DNA from 2 places in the Flavobacterium sp. FG19 genome. Region 2 is predicted to be linked to the other one. Evidence: riboswitches for the same ligand, from Rfam matches in the RefSeq annotation. Region 2 holds a riboswitch; the other holds the start of a gene.
What was found. Region 2 has a riboswitch for S-adenosylmethionine ahead of ACODST_RS00635 (homocysteine S-methyltransferase family protein). Riboswitches for the same ligand answer to the same signal wherever they lie in the genome.
Positions count from the first base shown of each region.

Region 1 (9,557 bases), on a different contig from region 2:
ATTCCAAAACGGTCATTTAAAAGCCTGACGATTAAATTATAATGGATATCTTCTATTACAAAAGAAACACAGCCAATTCTTTCTGCTGTTAAATCTCCCAGAACAGACAATCCTTGTATCTTCTGAAGCCTTGAGAAACAAAGATTCAACAGTTCTTTTTCTCTTATTTTGATATTATCTACTCCCATCTGTTCTTTAAGCTCTAAGGCCAAAGCTGCTCTTATTACCTGTAAAAAACCAGGAGTTCCGCCGTCCTCGCGAACTTCAATCACATCGCTGTAACAATATTTTCCTAAAGGGTTGGTCCATTTTACATTTCCTCCGCCCGGATTATCCGGAAAATCGGACTGGTATAATTTTTCATTAAAAACCAGAACACCGCAGGTTCCCGGTCCGCCGAGGAATTTATGAGGCGAAAAGAAAATGGCATCTAACTGCTCTTCCTGATTTTCAGGATGCATATCGATTTTGACATACGGTGCCGAAGCCGCAAAATCAACAAAACAAAGTCCGCCGTTTTGATGCATTATCCTGGCCAGTTCATAATAAGGCGTTATAATTCCGGTGACATTCGAACAGGCTGTAAATGAACCTATTTTCAGGCTCCTGTCGGCATATTGTTCAATTGCTTTTAAAAGTGCTTTCGGATCTACTAAATTATTTTCATCCGGAGGCAGAATCACGACTTCGGCATTGGTTTCATACCAGGAAACCTGATTGGAATGATGTTCCATATGAGTTATAAAAACCACAGGTCTGTCTTCATCAGACCGGGTTCTCAATCCCATAATACGCTGCAGCTTTGATAAAGCCGCTGTCATTCCGGTTCCTGTAGTGACCAAAACATCGGATTCACTGGCATTAACCGACTTTTTAATAATTTCTCTGGCGTATTGATAAGCATAAGTCGACGTTTTTCCTGTCTGACTTGAAAGTGAATGTGTATTGGCGATCATAGGTCCCATTTTATGAAGCATAATATCCTCAATTGGTGCGTATAATCTTCCGCTGGCAACCCAGTCGGCATATACCAGATTTTGTTCTCCGTAAACCGATTCAAAAGTGTGGTCTGTTCCTACTGTATTTTCCCTGAACTTAGAAAAGTAACATTCCGGTTCAGCTGTTTTTGTGGTGGGCTCAATAGCATTCATTTCCTTATCATTTTAATTAACTAATGTATTCTTTGTTGTTTTGAAATTCGGGTTCCGCTTATCTCATCTCCCGAAATTAATTAAGGCAGTTTATTTAAAAGTGCTTTTAAAGTAGTCTGTAATTCTTCTCCGTGCAGGTTTTTGGCAACGATAATCCCTTTTGGATCTACTAAATAATTCCCCGGAATAGCTCTTACCCCGTATAGTTTAGCAATTGCACTGTTCCAGAAAAGTAAATCCGAAACCTGCAGCCAGTTCAGCTGATCGTCCTGAATACCTTTAATCCAGTTTTCTTTCTTTTTGTCCAGAGAGATTCCTATAATATTGAATCCTTTATCGTGGTATTCTTTATAGGCGGCCACGATATTTGGATTTTCTCTTCGGCACGGTCCGCACCATGAAGCCCAGAAATCGACCAGCGTATATCCTTTTAGGTTTTCATAAAAGCGAACTGGTTTTCCATCCGGATCATTGGCGGTAAAATCAGGGGCTTTTTTACCAACCGAAAGTCCGTCTAAAACGGTAACCAGTTCCTTTAATTCTTTGACATAAGTCGTGCTTTGAAGGCTTTTGTCCAGCAAAGCAATATTCTGGGTGATTTGTTCAGGCGACAATCTGTAAGACCAGTTTCGGTATAACACATAAGCTGAAACTATCGATTTTGGATGCTCCGTTATAAACTTACTGATCTCCGGATCTTTTGCTTTTTTATAAGCTTCAAACAAATCCTGCGAAACCGATCCCTCAACTACAGAGGTACTGTAATATTTCTTCGGACTTAGTTTTACGGTAATTGGGTCTTTTTCCAGGAAAATATACAAGGGATACCCCTGGGTATTGACACTTAAACCATACAATTCCGGTGTTACGACTTTGGTTTTAAAACTAAAATTTCCGTCTTTAACCTTTACAGAATCAATAGTCGTAAACATTTTGTTGTGGAATTTCTGCAGATAAACATATTCTGCCGTTGTATCGACAACAGTTCCTTTTAACTGTAAAGTATTCACCTGTGCCTGAGTTGGTAATGCTGCCAGAAACAAAACAGCTGCTGCTAGTATTTTTTTCATATTATAGTAATTTTTAAGATTAAGCAAAAGAGTCCCCTGGCCTGTAAAAAAGGCCGGTAATAATTCGTGTTAAAAAAAAGAAGAGTTTAGGAATTACAGTCCTGGCATTCGGAAAAAAGCAAGACTGTTTTCTTCAAAAATGGAATTCATGAATTCATAACTGCTCTGTAAAAAATGGAGTCTGGTTTTCATTTAAAAAAAAAATAAATATTTTAACAATAATGAGCTTATTCAGATTTGAGAAAACCTTTCTTATCTGTCCGTCGTAACGGAAGGATTTAGCACCTTATTCGGCAACAGGTTGCTAAGACTTCAACGGGCCTAATCCCTTAGTCTTTCTGGATAAGTATCATTCAGAATTTTTCTGTACTGCAAATATATATTAATTCTACCGAATTAGTAGTATTTAGGTCTGTTTTTTTTTAAAATTTAGCGATAGTTGAAACTTTTAAAAACACAAAAACCTTATTTACAGTACTTTAAAAAAACTTTTAAGTTGTATATTTTTTTACTTACAACGAAAACAGAAGCCTTTTACCTATTGAAAAGCAATAAAAAGTACTTCCGGTTTCATGAAAAGATAAAAAAACTCATTTCTGATCTTTGAAATGAGTTACAATTTAATGGTTTTCTAAAACATTTCTTAGTGAACCCGAATAATGATCTGCATCAAAAAAGAGCTGATCGTTTGAGACAGCAGACCATCTTTTAAAATTAAAAATCCCATAAAGACTGAATCTGTTGATCCTCTTTAACAGATCGTCTTTAGAAAGTTTTTCTTTTAATTCTGCTATTAACAGAAAATTAAACAATGAAAACAGTTCATAAAATATCTTTTCGTTTTTTATAAAATGCTCTTTCGTCAGAACAACGAAATATTCTTTGTACTTTACTTTCTTATTCTGAACAAAAATACATTCCTTAAGCAGTCTGCTATTTTTATCAAATGCATTTTCATACAATGATGTGCCCAGATATTTTTTATATCCTTCATTTTGAGAAGATAGAATAAGCAGAATATACTCTGTTTGGATTCCGTCTTTTTTGAAAAAAAACTTCTTTCGTTTTAAAAAACTATCTGGTTCCGGCACACTAAAACTGCATTTAATCAAAGAATGTTTTTTCTCCTTTGCTATTTTTGCTGATTTAATTTTAATATTCTTCTTTAGCTTCATTAAAAAAATTATAATTTAAAACTATCAAAATAAGCCGTTGTTTCTTCAATCAAAGACAGCATAAGATCTTTGGCTTTGGTATGTTTTAAAAGTGGTGAAATCTGTCCGCCCCAAAATAATACCATATCCCATTTCTGCTGCTCAATTGCCGCTTTTCGCAATGGTGCTATAAAAGTGGTCTGCAATGGAAAAGGCAGTATATCCTGCTCCTTCCCTGTCATCTCTTTTGCAACCCGGCTGCTTATACTACGACCAAGTCTTCCGGTATAAGCACGGGAAAGTGTTGTATATTTTGAGGCATCCGAAAACAGCATTTCTCTGTGAATGGGTAATGCGTTTGATTCTTCTACGGCTAAAAAAGCAGTTCCAATCTGGACAGCACCGGCTCCTAAAGTCAAAGCTGCTGCAATTCCTTTCCCATCCGCAATCCCTCCGGCGGCAATGATGGGCACTTTAATTTTTTCACGCATCAACTGCAATAATACGAAGGTTCCGGTTACAGAAGATTCGGCCTCTTTTAAAAAAGAAGGGCGGTGTCCTCCGGCTTCAAAACCCGAAGCTATGATCATATCTACTCCTTTACTATCGAGAAAAAGAGCTTCGTCTAAAGTAGTAGCTGCTCCCACAGTTACGATTCCCAATCGACGGCACTGCTCTAAAACATCATCCGACGGCACACCAAACATAAAACTAAAAACCTTGGGACGAACGTCTAAAATAACCTCCAGCTGATTTTCAAAACGGGATTGAAAAGGTGCCGGTTTTTCGGGTAGCGGAATTCCCGCTTCATCAAAATAGGGTTTAAAAACGGCGGCTGTTTTTTGAAACTGTTCATCACTTAATCCGCCTTGCGGTATATCATGATCGGAAACCCAAAGATTAATATTATACGGTTTGTCAGTAGCGGCTTTAAGCTGTTTATCAATTTCATAAATTTCCTGCGGGCTATTGGTATAAGCACCGTAACCGCCCAATCCGCCCAAATTAGAAACCGCAGCCGTCAGTTCAACCGTCGACAAATTTCCTCCAAAAGGGCCTTGTAAAATGGGATAATCAATATCCAGCAGTTCCTTTGCTTTTGTATGGTACCACATCTCGCTTTTATTTAAAATGTATTTTTTCTAAAAGATATCTTGTAAAGTTATAAAATTCGCCTGGACTTACAGATTGTCTGTTTAAGATTTCGATTTGTCCGTTTGACCAAAATTCTCCTGTGAAATCGGCTGCCGCTGTCGCAATTTTGTCCTGTTTAACAACTTAAAATTTAAAATCATGAATGCAAAAACAACAAAAATGATCTATTGGACAGGAATTATTTTAACTTCTTTATGGTTTGGTGCCAGCGGTTTTTTTGAATTAACAACCAACAAACTGGTTTGGGAGATTACACAATTACTAGGGTATCCGGCCCATTTTATCTACATTCTGGGTGTTATGAAGATTTCCGGAGTCATTACCTTATTAATTCCTAACAAACTATTACGATTAAAAGAATGGGTATTTGCCGGAGTATTTTTTGACATCATCTTCGCTTTCTTTTCTAAACTGGCTGTTTTAGGCTTTGGTGCGACAACAGATGCCATTATTGCTTTTGTAATGGTAAGTGTAACTTACATCATGTTTAGAAGATTATATACTGCAGCATATACAGTAAGAGTTTCTCAAAATTAAGATTTCTTAATACTTTACATTTTAATCTCGCAAAGACGCGAAGACGCAAAGAAAATTAAGCCATATAAGTAACATAAATTAAGTTTTATCTTCATTGAACCTTATATGACTAAGAAAAAACTTAGCGTGTCTGCGTCTTTACGGGATTCATTTTTTTCTTTAATAAATAAAACCTTAACAGCTCTGCACTTTTACAACCTTGAACTTTTAAACAAATAAATCTGAGCTTTTCAACAAAGCAACAATCTTCACTCCCAACGTAAATTTGTAATGAATTTAAAAACACACGTATCATGAACAAAATATGGTTTATCACAGGAAGCTCCCGTGGATTAGGACGTAATCTTACTGAAGCAGTATTAAACAGCGGTGACAAAGTAGCCGCAACAGCAAGGGACATTAATCAGTTAGCTGATTTAAAAGAAAAATTTCAGGATCAGATCCTGCCTTTGCAATTAGATGTTAACAATTATGATGAAGTTCATCAGGCAGTAAATAAAGCTGTCGCTCATTTTGGAAGAATTGACGTACTGGTAAACAATGCCGGATTCGGAATCATAGGGGCTGCCGAGGCTTATACGCCAGAGCAGGTCCGCAGTCAGTTAGAAACCAATTTACTGGCTCCTATTGAAATTACACGTGCCGTTCTGCCTTTTATGCGCAAACAGCGTTCCGGGCGTATTTTACAAATCAGCTCTGTAGGCGGTCGTGTGGGTAATCCGGGTCTGACTATGTATCAGGCGGCGAAATTTGGTCTGGGCGGATTCACCGAAGCTTTAGCCAAAGAAGTGGCTCCACTCGGAATCTTAGTGACCAGTGTTGAACCAGGAGGATTTAGAACCGATTGGGCCGGAGCATCAATGACGTATGCTGAAGATATCGAAGGCTATGAAATGGTAAAACAACGTACGGATTTCTTTAAAGGAGGTAATTTTGTTCCGGTCGGTGATCCCGAAAAAGCAGCCAAAGTAATGGTTGATCTGGCTTCGCACCCTAATCCGCCAATGCATCTTGTATTGGGAAGCGAGGCGATTGCAATTTTGCAAAACGCTGACCAGGCCCGAACTGAAGAAATGGAAAAATGGTTAGACGTGAGTTTGTCTACAGATCATGAAGATTCTGAAAGTTTTTTAGATTCGGCAATGGGAAAATGGTATACCCGTAAAAAGTAAAACTTTTTATTATCAACCGATAACTAACAATTAATAAAATCAGGCAGTATTCAAATATGGTACCGCCTGATTTTTTATAAATTTGTGATATGAACGATTCTAAAATAAATCAGAAAAACTCTCCTATTGCTTATTCCTGCTATTATACACAAAATAGGGAAGGCGAACAGTTTGCTGCCCAGCATGTTTTGAGTTTTCAGATTTCGGGAGTGCTTACCCTTAATAACGGTAGTAAAGAATATGTTTTTAAACCGGGTGATTTTCGGTTTATCAAAAGAAATCAGCTTATCAAATTCATCAAACAGCCCGATCCTAATACCGCTTTTCAGTCCATTTCTATTTATCTGAACCAGGAAGCCCTTCGGGATTATTCTATACAATACAATCAGAAAACAAATGTGATCAAAAGCCCGGAAACCGAAACGGTCTTTCAGTTAAAAGAAGTTCCGTTATTAAAAAGTTTTATGAACTCGCTGATTCCGTACATCAACGAAGATCAGTTCATAACCGAAGAACTTCAGGCTTTAAAAGTAAACGAAGCGATTACCATTTTACTGCAGTGCCATCCGGAATTAAAAGATATCCTGTTTGACTTTAACGAACCCGGAAAAATTGATCTGGAAGCCTTTATGAAAAAGAATTTCCATTTCAACGTACAATTAGATCGTTTTGCTTATTTAACCGGAAGAAGTCTGGCAACTTTCAAAAGGGATTTTCAGCGTATTTTTGAAATTTCACCAAGCCGCTGGCTGCTCCAGAAAAGACTACAGGAAGCTTATTATCAAATTAAAGAAAGAGGGAAAACGCCTTCGGAAGTTTATCTGGAAGTAGGTTTTGAGGATTTATCGCATTTTTCGTTTGCGTTTAAAAAGCAGTTTGGAATGCCGCCTTCTAAGGTTTGATTTTATTTAACCGCAAAGATCGCAAGGATTTACGCAAAGTTCACAAAGTATTTTTGCCACAGATTATAAGGATTAAAATGATTTTAAAAACTGTGTAAATCAATGCAATCTGTGGCAAAAAAAAGTCGCAAAGCTATTTTATTCATATAGCTTTGCGACCTTTAATTTATAGAATCACTGCTTCAAAAAAAACCTTGCGTACTTTGCGGTTAAAAAATCTCATCGGTTTTCAAGCCAGCTTAAAAATGCCGTAGCCTTCTCCTTCCCTACCAATAATTTCTCTTCTGTAGGAATCGTGAGTTTAAGAATGAGTTTTCTTGAAAAATAATGTTCTGCTTCTCTTATGGCCGAAAAATTGACTAAATACTGTCGGTTAACCCTGAAAAACTGAATGGGCGATAAAAGCTTATGCACTTCGTCCAGCGATTGGGTAATGGGATATTCTGTTTTATCAAAAGTGACAATCGTAGGGGTTTCGTTTTTGATGTAGAAAAAAGCGATATTTTCGGTTTGGATCGTTTGGTATTTATTGTTTTTAAAAACCAAAAAACTACTTTTCCCTTTGTTTTCACCTGTTCTGGTTAAGAGATAATCAAAATCAGGCATCATTTTTTTATTTCTCTGAAAGAAGTTTTTCAGCTCTCCTGCTTTTTTAATGGCCTGCGAAATGCTTTCTCTTGAAAAAGGTTTTAGGACATAATCAATACCGTTTGATTTAAATGCTTCAATCGCATAATCATCAAAAGCGGTACAGAAAATAACCGGGGACAAAACCTCAACATTTTTGAAGATTTCAAAACTCAGCCCGTCTGCCAGCTGAATATCCATAAAAATCAGATCGGGCTGATCGTTTTCTAAAAGATAACTTACAGCACCATCAATACTCTGAATATACGACAGGATCTGGGCATCGGGTCTGATACTCAAAATAAGCTGGCCCAGGGCTTTGGCCGTTTTTACTTCATCTTCAATTATTATGATAGTCATAAATAAGTGGTATTTTTACTTTAAAATGGGTTTCGGTTTTATCAATTTCAATTTCTTTGTGTATCAAATGCAGGAAACGCTGATTGATATTGTTCAGTCCGACACCGGTTGATATAATGCCCCTTTTCAGCTGAATCGGATTTTCGATTACCAGAAAATCATTTTCAGTATATAACTTAATTCTTAGAGGTTTATCCAGCGAAACAATATTGTGCTTGATACAGTTTTCGATTAATAACTGCAGCGAAAAAGGCGGAATCGCACAATCGTATTGTTTTTCATCAATCTCTTTTATCAGCTCAAAACCATCTTCAAAACGAGCTTTTAGTAAATAAACAAATGAATCTATGATCTGCAATTCTTCTTTTAACGGAATCAAATCCATTTTCCGGCTTTCAAGCGTAAACCGGTAAAAATCGGATAATTTCAGGATAAAGTCAGAACTGTGCGGGTCCTGCATATCCACCATCGATTTTAAAGTGTTCAGACTGTTGAATAAAAAATGCGGATTGACCTGCTGTTTCAATAATTCATACTGTGCTCCCAGATGCACTGCTTTGGTGCGTTCGAGTTCTACACCCATCTGCTGGGTCTGGTAATTCTGAAAAAGTAAATGCAGGAACATATACACAATCAAGTTGATTAAAACCCCGCGCAGTTCAAACATAATCGGCGCATCCATTTTAGAAACCTGAAAAAGCTCCTGATGGGCAATTACAAGTATAACCATAAGCAGAATTCCCAGCACCACACTCAGTAAAAGTTTCCAGTTAAAAAGGCTTTTATTAGCATGCTGAGAAGAGAATTTTGGCAGACTGTAAATATTGTAATACCATATAAAAAGAGAAAACAGCAGTGTAATCGACGAATTTATAACTATATCCCCAGGTGTAGAACCGGCATCAAATAACTTGGGAACCGAAGCCAGAACTGCCAGAGCAATCGAACTTCCCCAAATGACTTTGAGCGAAACCTGAAAACGTTTTGGTTTTTCCATAATAGTAGTTTATAGTCAAAGATAGGTTTATTTAAAAAAGATTTCACGCAGATTTGAAAAGGATTTTAGCAGATAATTTCGGTTTGTTTTAATCTCGCAAAGCCGCAGAACCGCAAAGTTTTTTATCCTCATTTTTTTGTCATCTCGACCAAAAAAAAATCTGCTAAATCTGCTAAAATCCGATAAAATCTGCGTGAAATTTTTTAAACACATAGAAACATAGCTATACTTTATGCTAAAAGACGTTTCACTTGTTTTAACAAACATAGCCTGCTGTTCTTTTTCTCGCAGATTTCGCAGATCTTACAGTTTTTTTTATCTGCTAAATCTCCAAAATCTGCGGGAAAAATTTTAAACACATAGAAACATAGCTATATCTTATGCAGAAAGGCGTTTCACTTGTTTTAACAAACATAGCATGCTGTTTTTTCT
Region 1 is NZ_JBMDKA010000044.1:120-9,676, reverse strand. It holds gene ACODST_RS26270 (aminotransferase class V-fold PLP-dependent enzyme) at 1-1,151, opposite strand, end outside; gene ACODST_RS26265 (redoxin domain-containing protein) at 1,232-2,221, opposite strand; SAM riboswitch class I at 2,471-2,570, opposite strand; gene ACODST_RS26260 (hypothetical protein) at 2,842-3,396, opposite strand; gene ACODST_RS26255 (NAD(P)H-dependent flavin oxidoreductase) at 3,405-4,490, opposite strand; gene ACODST_RS26250 (DoxX family protein) at 4,669-5,067, shown strand; gene ACODST_RS26245 (oxidoreductase) at 5,361-6,239, shown strand; gene ACODST_RS26240 (helix-turn-helix domain-containing protein) at 6,329-7,141, shown strand; gene ACODST_RS26235 (LytR/AlgR family response regulator transcription factor) at 7,361-8,128, opposite strand; gene ACODST_RS26230 (sensor histidine kinase) at 8,109-9,125, opposite strand.
Region 1: it holds a riboswitch for S-adenosylmethionine, as region 2 does, so the genes downstream of both, ACODST_RS26265 (redoxin domain-containing protein) here and ACODST_RS00635 (homocysteine S-methyltransferase family protein) in region 2, are expected to answer to the same signal.

Region 2 (9,557 bases):
TCAGAACCTAAACCTAATTCGTTCAAACCGCGTTTTGGATCAATTGTGTTTTTGTTTGAAGTTGGAATAGCATCCAGATTATTCAGGAAATCCATCCCCTGTTGTTTTGCCTTTTCTAAAATATTTTCGAAGTTATCGAGATCGTGTTGTAATATTGAATTCATAGTATAGAGTATTAGATTTCATGCTGGTTGATTCAGATGAAAATAAATTTAATATCATTTTTATTTGAAGAACTGCTGATTTGATCTTCGGCAGATTTTGGAATTTGGAGTTTAAGACTTGGAATTTTTAAAATCTAGCTACCATTTTGTTTTTTCGGAGAATCTTGAAACCATCATAGAACAGATTACGTCGCCGTTGGCATTTAATAAAGTAGCTATTGGGTCAACCAAAGTTCCCAAAATCATAGCAACCGGAAGCGCTTGTTCCATTGGGAAGCCGTAAACTGTTATAGCTAGAATTTCTCCAATATAACCTCCGTTTGGAATTCCGCCTTCGACGATAGAAACGACAACTGTAATTCCTAAAGCGAGAAGAATCGTCATTGGATCTGAAAAATCTTTACCAAACATGGCAAACAAAAAGGTTATTTTTAAGATAGACGACATACTGGAACCGTCTTTATGCAAAGGCGCTCCAAGCGGAATTACTAAATTCCTGACATGTGATGGAATTCCCATTTTTTCTGCTGCGTCCAAATTCGCAGGAATAGTAGCAATACTACTACAGGTTCCTACCGCGGTTAAAGATGGTGTAATATTATTGCTCCAAAAGACTTTAAAAGCTCTTTTTCCGCCAGCGACAAGTGCATATAAACTAAAAAAAACGAAGAAATAAAAAATGCAGGCACCATAATAAACTGCCATTGGTTTTGCATAAACGCCAAATAACTGCGGGCCAAAAATACCAACCTGATAAGCAAAATAAGCTCCTAAACCTATTGGTGCCGATTTCATGATGATGTTCAAAAGCTGTTTCATTACCTCATTTCCTGAGTCCAAAAAACTCTTAAAAGCTTTTCCTTTTTCACCGGATTGTAGTGTAGCAAAACCAACTAAAAAAGAGAAAATAATCAATGCCAGCATGCTTTTTCTGGACAATAATTCGAAGAAATCATTGGCTGTAAGCAGTTTTGCAATTTGATCTCCTGCTGATCCTGAAGCTACTTCTTCAAACGGAACTTTGGCAATTGCTATATCTTCATGTATCGGAAAAAGATAAACGGCGCAAATCATTACAATGGCTGAAATCAAGATTGTAGCCAGAAAAACCAGAATCATGATAACAAACAATTTTCCTAATTTTTCTGTCCGTTCCAAATTAGCAATCGAAGAACCAATCGTGAAAAAAATCAACGGAATAATGGCTGTGAAAAGTAAATTCAGGAAAATATCGCCCAACGGTTTTATAATCAGAACATCTTCTCCAAATACTAACCCGAAAACACTCCCAATTATAATACCGCCAAGAAGCCATAAAATACTGCTGTAATTCTGCAAAAAATTGATTTTCTTAACTTCCATATTGAAGAGAATTATAATTCAGAAAGGTTAATAATAAAGAATGAAAGTACTGAAAAATTTGCGAAGATTTTTTTTGCCACAGATTAAAAAGATTAGAAAGGATTTTTTAATCTGTGTTAATTCGTGTAATCTGTGGCAAAAAAAATTATTTCTCCAGAACAATAGTTGTAAATGCTCTCTCGACCAATTCGCCGGTTTTGCTTTTTACTTCTTCTGTCTGTGTTTCAGTATAAACGATTTTAAAATCTGATTTTTTGATTAATTCCTGCGCTTTTTCGGTACTGTACAATTCAAATTCAAATTGCGTAAAAGGCAGTTTTTTCATAAAATCTTCTTCAGCAAATGTCAGACAGAAATTTCCGTTTGGTTTTAAAACTCTGTAGATTTCCGAAAGCAATTCTTCGGGTTTCTGCCAAAAATAAATGGTATTTACAGTGAAAATCTTATCGAATAATTCATCTTCAAACGGAACTGCGTTTCCATCATAAAGTGAAAAGAAAGCCTGTTTTTGAGAAACAAAATTTCGGTTAATCTGTCGTGCCTCCTGAAACATCAGTTCCGACATTTCCAGTCCGTAATATTTGAGTTTTTCGGCTTGTTCAAACAAAAATTCTACGTGGCCTGCGTTTCCGTGGCCTAGTTCCAGAATTCTGTTTTCATTTGAAATATTTAGATTCAGAATCGAATGTTTGGTCATATTGATGTTCGTTTCGTTCATCATATTTCCCATTTCGATTCCTTTTTCTCCCGATGGATGTTTTAATTGAGAGGCTATGGCTTGTAGTTCTTCTTGTTTCATGATTTTTAAAATTAAATTCCAATTAAAAAATTCCAAATTCCAAACATCATCTTCCACATTCTTGTCATTTCGACGAAGGAGAAATCTTCGCGAGAAACTCTACAAAGATTAGACTCCCGTTACGGAGCTACTTGCGAAGATTTCTCCTTCGTCGAAATGACAAACCGTATGTTATATCAGTCAGAAGACTAAAAAACCTGACTAGCAATCTGACGAATATTCTCAGATTTACCCATTGAATAATAGTGTAAAAACGGAACTCCAGCGGCTTTTAATTCTAATGACTGCTGAACTGCCCATTCGATTCCGACTTGTTTGATTTCAGCGTTGTTTTTGCATTTATCTACAGCATCGATTAAATCTTCTGGTAAATCAATTCTGAAAATTTGTGGCAAAACTTGTAAATGTCTTTGAACAGCGATTGGCTTAATTCCAGGAATAATCGGAATTGTAATCCCCATTTCTCTTGCTTTTTCTACGAAAGCAAAATATTTTGAATTGTCAAAAAACATTTGAGTAACTACGTAATCAGCTCCTGCGTCTACCTTTTCTTTTAATCTTTTTAAATCTGATTGTAAAGAAGGTGATTCTAAGTGTTTTTCCGGATAACCCGCAACTCCAATACAGAAATCTGCTTTGTTATCGGTATCGATTACTTCGTGAAGGTATTGCCCGCAGTTTAAATCTTTAATTTGTTTTACCAAATCAACTGCGTAATGATTTCCTCCTGCTTTTGGCACAAAGGATTGCTCGTCTTTCATAGCATCACCTCGAAGCGCCATTACGTTGTTAATTCCTAAATAATGACAGTCAACCAGCATGTATTCGGTTTCTTCTTTGGTAAAACCGCCGCAAAGCAAGTGCGGCACCGTATCTACATTATATTTATGTTTTATAGAAGCGCAAATTCCGAGCGTTCCCGGACGCATACGAGTCAGTTTTTTGTCTAAAAGTCCGTTGCCTTTATCAATGTAAATATACTCCTCACGAGAAGTCGTTACATCAATAAACGGCGGATTAAACTCCATTAACGGATCAATATTATCGTATAATTCCTGAATACTTTTCCCCTTTTGAGGCGGAATAATTTCAAATGAGAATAATGTTTTTCCTTTGGCGTTTTCTATATGTTCTGTTACTTTCATTATTTATTTTTTGTTTCAAGTTTCAGGTTTCAGGTTTCAAGCTGCCGTAGAGAACTTGAAACCTGAAACCTGAAACCAAAATAACTTTTATTAATCTGCTATATTAGGGTTTAACCATTTCATTGCGTAATCAAGTGGTACATTTCGGCGTTTGGCGTAATCTGTTACCTGATCTTCTTTTATTTTTCCGAGTCCGAAATAGCGGCTTTTTGGATTTCCAAAATAATATCCTGAAACCGATGAAGCTGGCCACATCGCCATGCTTTCTGTCAGCTTTACTCCTATTTGTTTTTCAACATCTAAAAGCTTCCAGATTGTAGGTTTTTCCAAGTGATCTGGACAAGCCGGATAACCCGGAGCTGGACGAATTCCTTTATAATTTTCTTTAATCAATTCTTCGTTGGTTAAAGATTCTTCGCTGTCATAACCCCAGAAATCTTTACGCACTCGCTCGTGAAGATATTCGGCGAAAGCCTCAGCAAAACGATCCGCAAGGGCTTTAACCATAATCGAATTATAATCATCTAGATTCTTTTCGTATTCTGCAGCCCATTCGTCAACACCAAAACCAGTTGTTACGCAGAAAGCTCCCATATAATCGGTTACACCGTTATCTTTTGGCAAAATAAAATCAGCCAAAGCGATGTTTGGAGCGCCTTTTGTTTTTTGAGATTGTTGACGAAGCGTTAAGAATTTCTCTAATACTTTTCCATTTTCATCACGCAATTCGATATCGTCATCATTCACCTGATTTGCAGGGAAAATTCCGTAAATACCTTTTGCTTTTAGTTTTTTCTCTGCTAAAATTACTTTCAGCATTGCCTGAGCATCATTAAAAACAGAAGTCGCTTCTTTACCTACAACCTCATCCGTTAAAATTGCCGGATATTTTCCGTACAATTCCCAAGTCTGGAAAAATGGTGTCCAGTCGATATACGGAACTAAAACGTCCAATTCTACTTCGATGGTTTGTGCGCCGATTACTTTTGGTTTAACTGGAGTATATTCGCTCCAATCCAATGGTAATTTGTTTTTACGCGCGTCTTCAATCGTCAAGAAGTTTTTATCTCTCGAACGATTTAAGAAGGTTTCTCTAAACGAATCGTATTCTGCACGAATATCGGCAGCATATATTTTTCTATTATGATCCAACAGATTTCCAGCAACGGTAACGGCTCTCGAAGCATCGTTTACGTGAATTACGGTTTCTCTGTACTGAGGCGCAATTTTCACGGCTGTATGTGCACGTGAAGTTGTTGCTCCACCAATCATAATTGGAATTTTAATATCTTGTTTGTCTAATTCTTTGGCCAGATACACCATTTCGTCAAGCGAAGGCGTAATCAGTCCGCTTAAGCCGATGATGTCAACTTCATGTTCAATCGCCGCTGCAATAATTTTCTCAGGAGCAACCATTACACCAAGATCTACAATCTCGTAATTGTTACAAGCCAAAACTACCGAAACGATGTTTTTACCAATATCGTGAACGTCACCTTTTACAGTTGCCATCAGGATTTTTCCGTTTCCTTGTTTGTCTCCGGCTTGTTTGCTGGCTTCAATAAAAGGCAATAAATAAGCCACGGCTTTTTTCATTACACGAGCCGATTTTACTACCTGAGGCAAGAACATTTTTCCGCTTCCGAACAAATCTCCAACCACATTCATTCCCGCCATTAAGTTGATTTCGATAACTTCGATTGGTTTTGTTGCTGCCAAACGCGCTTCTTCAACATCATCTTCAATAAAAGTATCAACACCTTTTACCAACGAATGCGTAATACGCTCCTGAACAGTTCCTAAACGCCATTCCTGAACAGCTTTTTCGTCGCTTTTTGCTTCGCCTTTTATGCTTTCGGCAAAATCCAAAAGTCTTTCGGTTGCATCATCACGTCTATCTAAAATTACGTCTTCAACGTATTCTAATAAGTCTTTCGGAATATCATCGTAAATCGTCAACATTTCTGGGTTTACGATTCCCATTGTCATTCCTTCTTTAATTGCGTGATATAAAAACACAGAGTGCATCGCTTCACGAACGGTATCATTTCCTCTAAAAGAGAACGAAACGTTACTTACACCACCGCTTATATGTGCATGTGGCAAATTTTCACGAACCCATTTTGTTCCTCTAAAGAAATCCAATGCGTTCAATCTATGCTCTTCCATTCCCGTTGCAACTGGGAAAATATTTAAATCGAAAATGATATCCTGCGGAGGAAACCCAACTTTGTTCACCAAAATATCATACGAACGCGCACAAATTTCCACTCTACGATCGTAATTATCAGCCTGACCTACTTCGTCGAAAGCCATTACAATCGCCGCCGCGCCGTAACGTTTGATTAATTTAGCATGGTGAATAAAGGCTTCTTCTCCTTCTTTTAACGAAATCGAGTTTACAACGCTTTTTCCTTGTACTACTTTTAGACCCGCTTCAATGATTTCCCATTTCGAACTGTCGATCATAATCGGCACTCTCGAAATGTCTGGTTCTGCGGCAATTAAATTCAAAAATTTAGTCATTGCCGTAACACCGTCAAGCATTCCTTCATCCATATTAATATCGATGATCTGTGCTCCTCCTTCTACCTGTTGTCTTGCAATATCAAGTGCCTCGTCATATTTCTCTTCCTTGATTAGTCTCAAGAATTTTCTTGAACCTGTTACGTTTGTACGCTCTCCAACATTTACGAAAACACTTTCCGGCGTAATAATCAACGGTTCTAATCCTGATAATACAAGGTCTCTTCTTTTTTCTGCCATTTTTTTTAAAGTTACTGAGATCCTAAGATGCTTAGATTCTGAGTTTTTTTATTCTTATTTCTATCCTGCAAGGTTTTTACAACCTTGTAGGTATTTATGATTTCAATTTTAATTTGGGCGTGTTTCGCCGCGGCGAACCGGGCTATCCGTTACAAGTCCTCGTCTCGTCAAAAGACGAGACTGCGGGCTTTTCACTTCTATCCCTCACGCAGACTCGGTTCCAAAACAACATTTTTATTATTAATGATTTCAATTATCATTTCGAAATCAATTTTTTCGTTGCTACCAATATATTGTTCCTACGGAACACTATTCTCTGCAAAACATTCTAGTTTGTCAATTTACTTTAATCCATAAAAACATGTTTCTCGAATCCTCCATAAAACACCTTCTCTATCCATGTCTTAAATTCTAAATTTGTCGTAATAGGGTAAATTTTGCCATTACTTTCTATGTTGAATTTTTCGTTATTGTCAATCTTCCTTTTAATACTTTTTAATTCGGACACACAAAATAAATATGGACTCACTGTATCATACCAGTGTGAATTTAAAAAAGCTTTAAAAACTTCTCCGTTTTCTGAATAAACAATATGTTCTACAGCCACTTTTGAAATTGCTAATCTTTAAACATCTGTATCTATTTAAATCTACAAGGTTTTAAAAACCTTGCAGGAAACATTTATGCAAATACCGGCGCCACTCTCGGTTTATAATCCTTCGCAACCTCAGCCATTAATCGAATATGATCTGGAGTTGTTCCGCAACAACCACCGATGATATTGATTAAATTATCTTCTAAATATTCTTTAATGAATGCTTGTGTCTGCTCTGGTGTTTCATCATATTGTCCGAAAGCGTTTGGCAATCCTGCGTTTGGATGCGCCGAAACATTGAAGCTTGTGTTATGTGCTAATGTTTTTAAATATGGTTTTAGCAAATCGGCTCCAAGGGCACAATTGAATCCTACGCTTAACAAAGGAATATGTGAAACTGAAATCAAGAAAGCTTCAACTGTCTGCCCAGAAAGTGTTCTTCCTGAAGCATCTGTAATCGTTCCTGAAACCATGATTGGAATATCCAGATTACGCTCTTCTTTTACTTCTTCAATTGCAAAAAGCGCTGCTTTTGCATTTAAGGTATCGAAAATCGTTTCTACCAAAAGTAAATCACAACCTCCATCCATTAACGCTTCTACTTGTTCTTTGTACGCAATTCTTAAATCGTCGAACGTTACAGCTCTGTAACCCGGATCGTTTACGTCTGGCGACATACTTGCTGTACGGTTTGTTGGTCCGATTGAACCGGCAACAAAACGTGGTTTTTCGGGATTTTTTGCGGTAAACTCATCAGCAACCTCGCGTGCAAGTTTTGCCGATTCGTAGTTTAACTCGTAAACCAAATCTTCCATGTGATAATCGGCCATACCGATTGTCGTTCCGGAGAAAGTGTTGGTTTCTACGATGTCAGCGCCTGCCTCAAAATAAGCGGCATGTACATCGCGGATGGCGCCGGGTTGTGTTAGGGATAGTAAATCGTTGTTTCCTTTTAACGGATGCGGGAAATCTTTGAAACGCTCTCCTCTGAAATCTTCTTCTGAGAAATTATAGCGTTGCAACATTGTTCCCATTGCGCCGTCAAGGATTAGGATATTTTTTTTTATTGCTTCTTTTATCGTAATTGCCATGTTGTTTTGCCACTAAGACGCTAAGGCGCCAAGTTTTTTTATTTTTAATTTTTAAGGCTCTATTTAAACCTAACAGTCCCGAAACCTCTGGATTGAAAACCTGTCGGATTTAGCCTTCTATATTTTTTCACTTTGATTCCAAAAACTCACTATTGCTGGCTCATTAGCCCCGATTGAGCCGGCATCCTCGCAATGAAATGGAGAGATATAGGCGAAAGCGGGAACTATTGACTGCAAAAATGCGCCAATGATTCGCTCCTTACTGAATTGCTTCGGTAAATATTGTATGTTGTCTGGAAAAGTTTTGAGAAATACTTGTAATGTATTTGTGTTATCTATCTTGAATACTGGAAAATGTCGTATAAAAGTAGAATTTAGCACCTTCTTTATGGTAAAGGGTTGCTAAGGTTTCATCGGGTCTATCCCTCCGCCTTTCGTGATAACGAACAATAATTTTAAGAACAGTGCAAAGGTATGAAATAGGGTTTCGATTTGCAAATGTTTTTTCTTCAAGCTTCTAAGGTTCTAAGTTGCTAAGATTCTAAGTTTTAAAATTGGCTCCTTTTTTCGAACATAGCCCGTGGTTTTAACCACGGGGAACGTATTGTGATTATGCGTTACGTCTATTCGTTGTGTTCCAGTGGTTGAAACCACTGGCTATGTTTTATATACTTTGCTAAAAAATAAAGCCCAAACTAAAAGTTTGAGCTTTCTATATAAAAATCTTAGTATCTTAGAAACTTAGAATCTCAGCAACTTAAACAATCGCCTTCACAACCGCTTTTGGTGCTTCTTTACGAGTTCCGTCGAAACCGTCTACTCCAGATACTGTTGTATATTTCAATACATATTTTTTACCTGGGTTGATGATTGAATAAGCAGCCTGACACATTAAAGTTGCTTCGTGGAATCCGCAAAGGATTAACTTTAATTTTCCTGGGTATGTGTTTACGTCTCCAATGGCGAAGATTCCCGGAATGTTAGTTTGGTAATCTAATGCATTGTTTACTTTAATAGCATTTTTCTCGATTTCTAATCCCCAGTCGCCAATTGGGCCTAATTTTGGTGTTAATCCGAAAAGCGGGATGAAATAGTCGCAATCGATTTTACGGTGTGCTCCGTTTTCTTCGATGTCTAATGACTCTACGTGCTCTGCTCCGTTGATTCCAATAACCTCAGCTGGCGTGATCAATTTGATTTTCCCTGCTGATTTTAATTCCTGTACTTTTTCTACTGAATCAAGAGCTCCTCTGAATTCGTTTCTTCTGTGAATTAAAGTTACTTCTGAAGCTACGTTTGCTAAGAAAATCGACCAGTCTAATGCTGAATCTCCTCCTCCTGCAATTACAACTCTTTTGTCTCTGAATTTCTCAGGATTTTTGATGAAGTATTTTACTCCTTTATCTTCATAAAACTCGATATCTTCGATAAGTGGTTTACGAGGCTCGAAACTTCCTAAACCTCCAGCGATTGCGATAACTGGCGCGTGGAATTTAGTTCCTTTGTTTGATGTTACAATGAATGTTCCGTCTTCTTGCTTTTCAACTGTTTCAGCACGTTCTCCTAAAGTAAATCCTGGCTCAAATTGTTTGATTTGCTCCATTAATCCGTCAACTAAGTCTCCGGCTAATACTT
Region 2 is NZ_JBMDKA010000001.1:143,083-152,639, forward strand. It holds gene ACODST_RS00610 (pyridoxal phosphate-dependent decarboxylase family protein) at 1-164, opposite strand, end outside; gene ACODST_RS00615 (dicarboxylate/amino acid:cation symporter) at 303-1,526, opposite strand; gene ACODST_RS00620 (class I SAM-dependent methyltransferase) at 1,672-2,325, opposite strand; gene metF (methylenetetrahydrofolate reductase [NAD(P)H]) at 2,514-3,470, opposite strand; gene metH (methionine synthase) at 3,561-6,236, opposite strand; gene ACODST_RS00635 (homocysteine S-methyltransferase family protein) at 6,918-7,922, opposite strand; SAM riboswitch class I at 8,251-8,368, opposite strand; gene ACODST_RS00640 (NAD(P)/FAD-dependent oxidoreductase) at 8,680-9,557, opposite strand, start outside.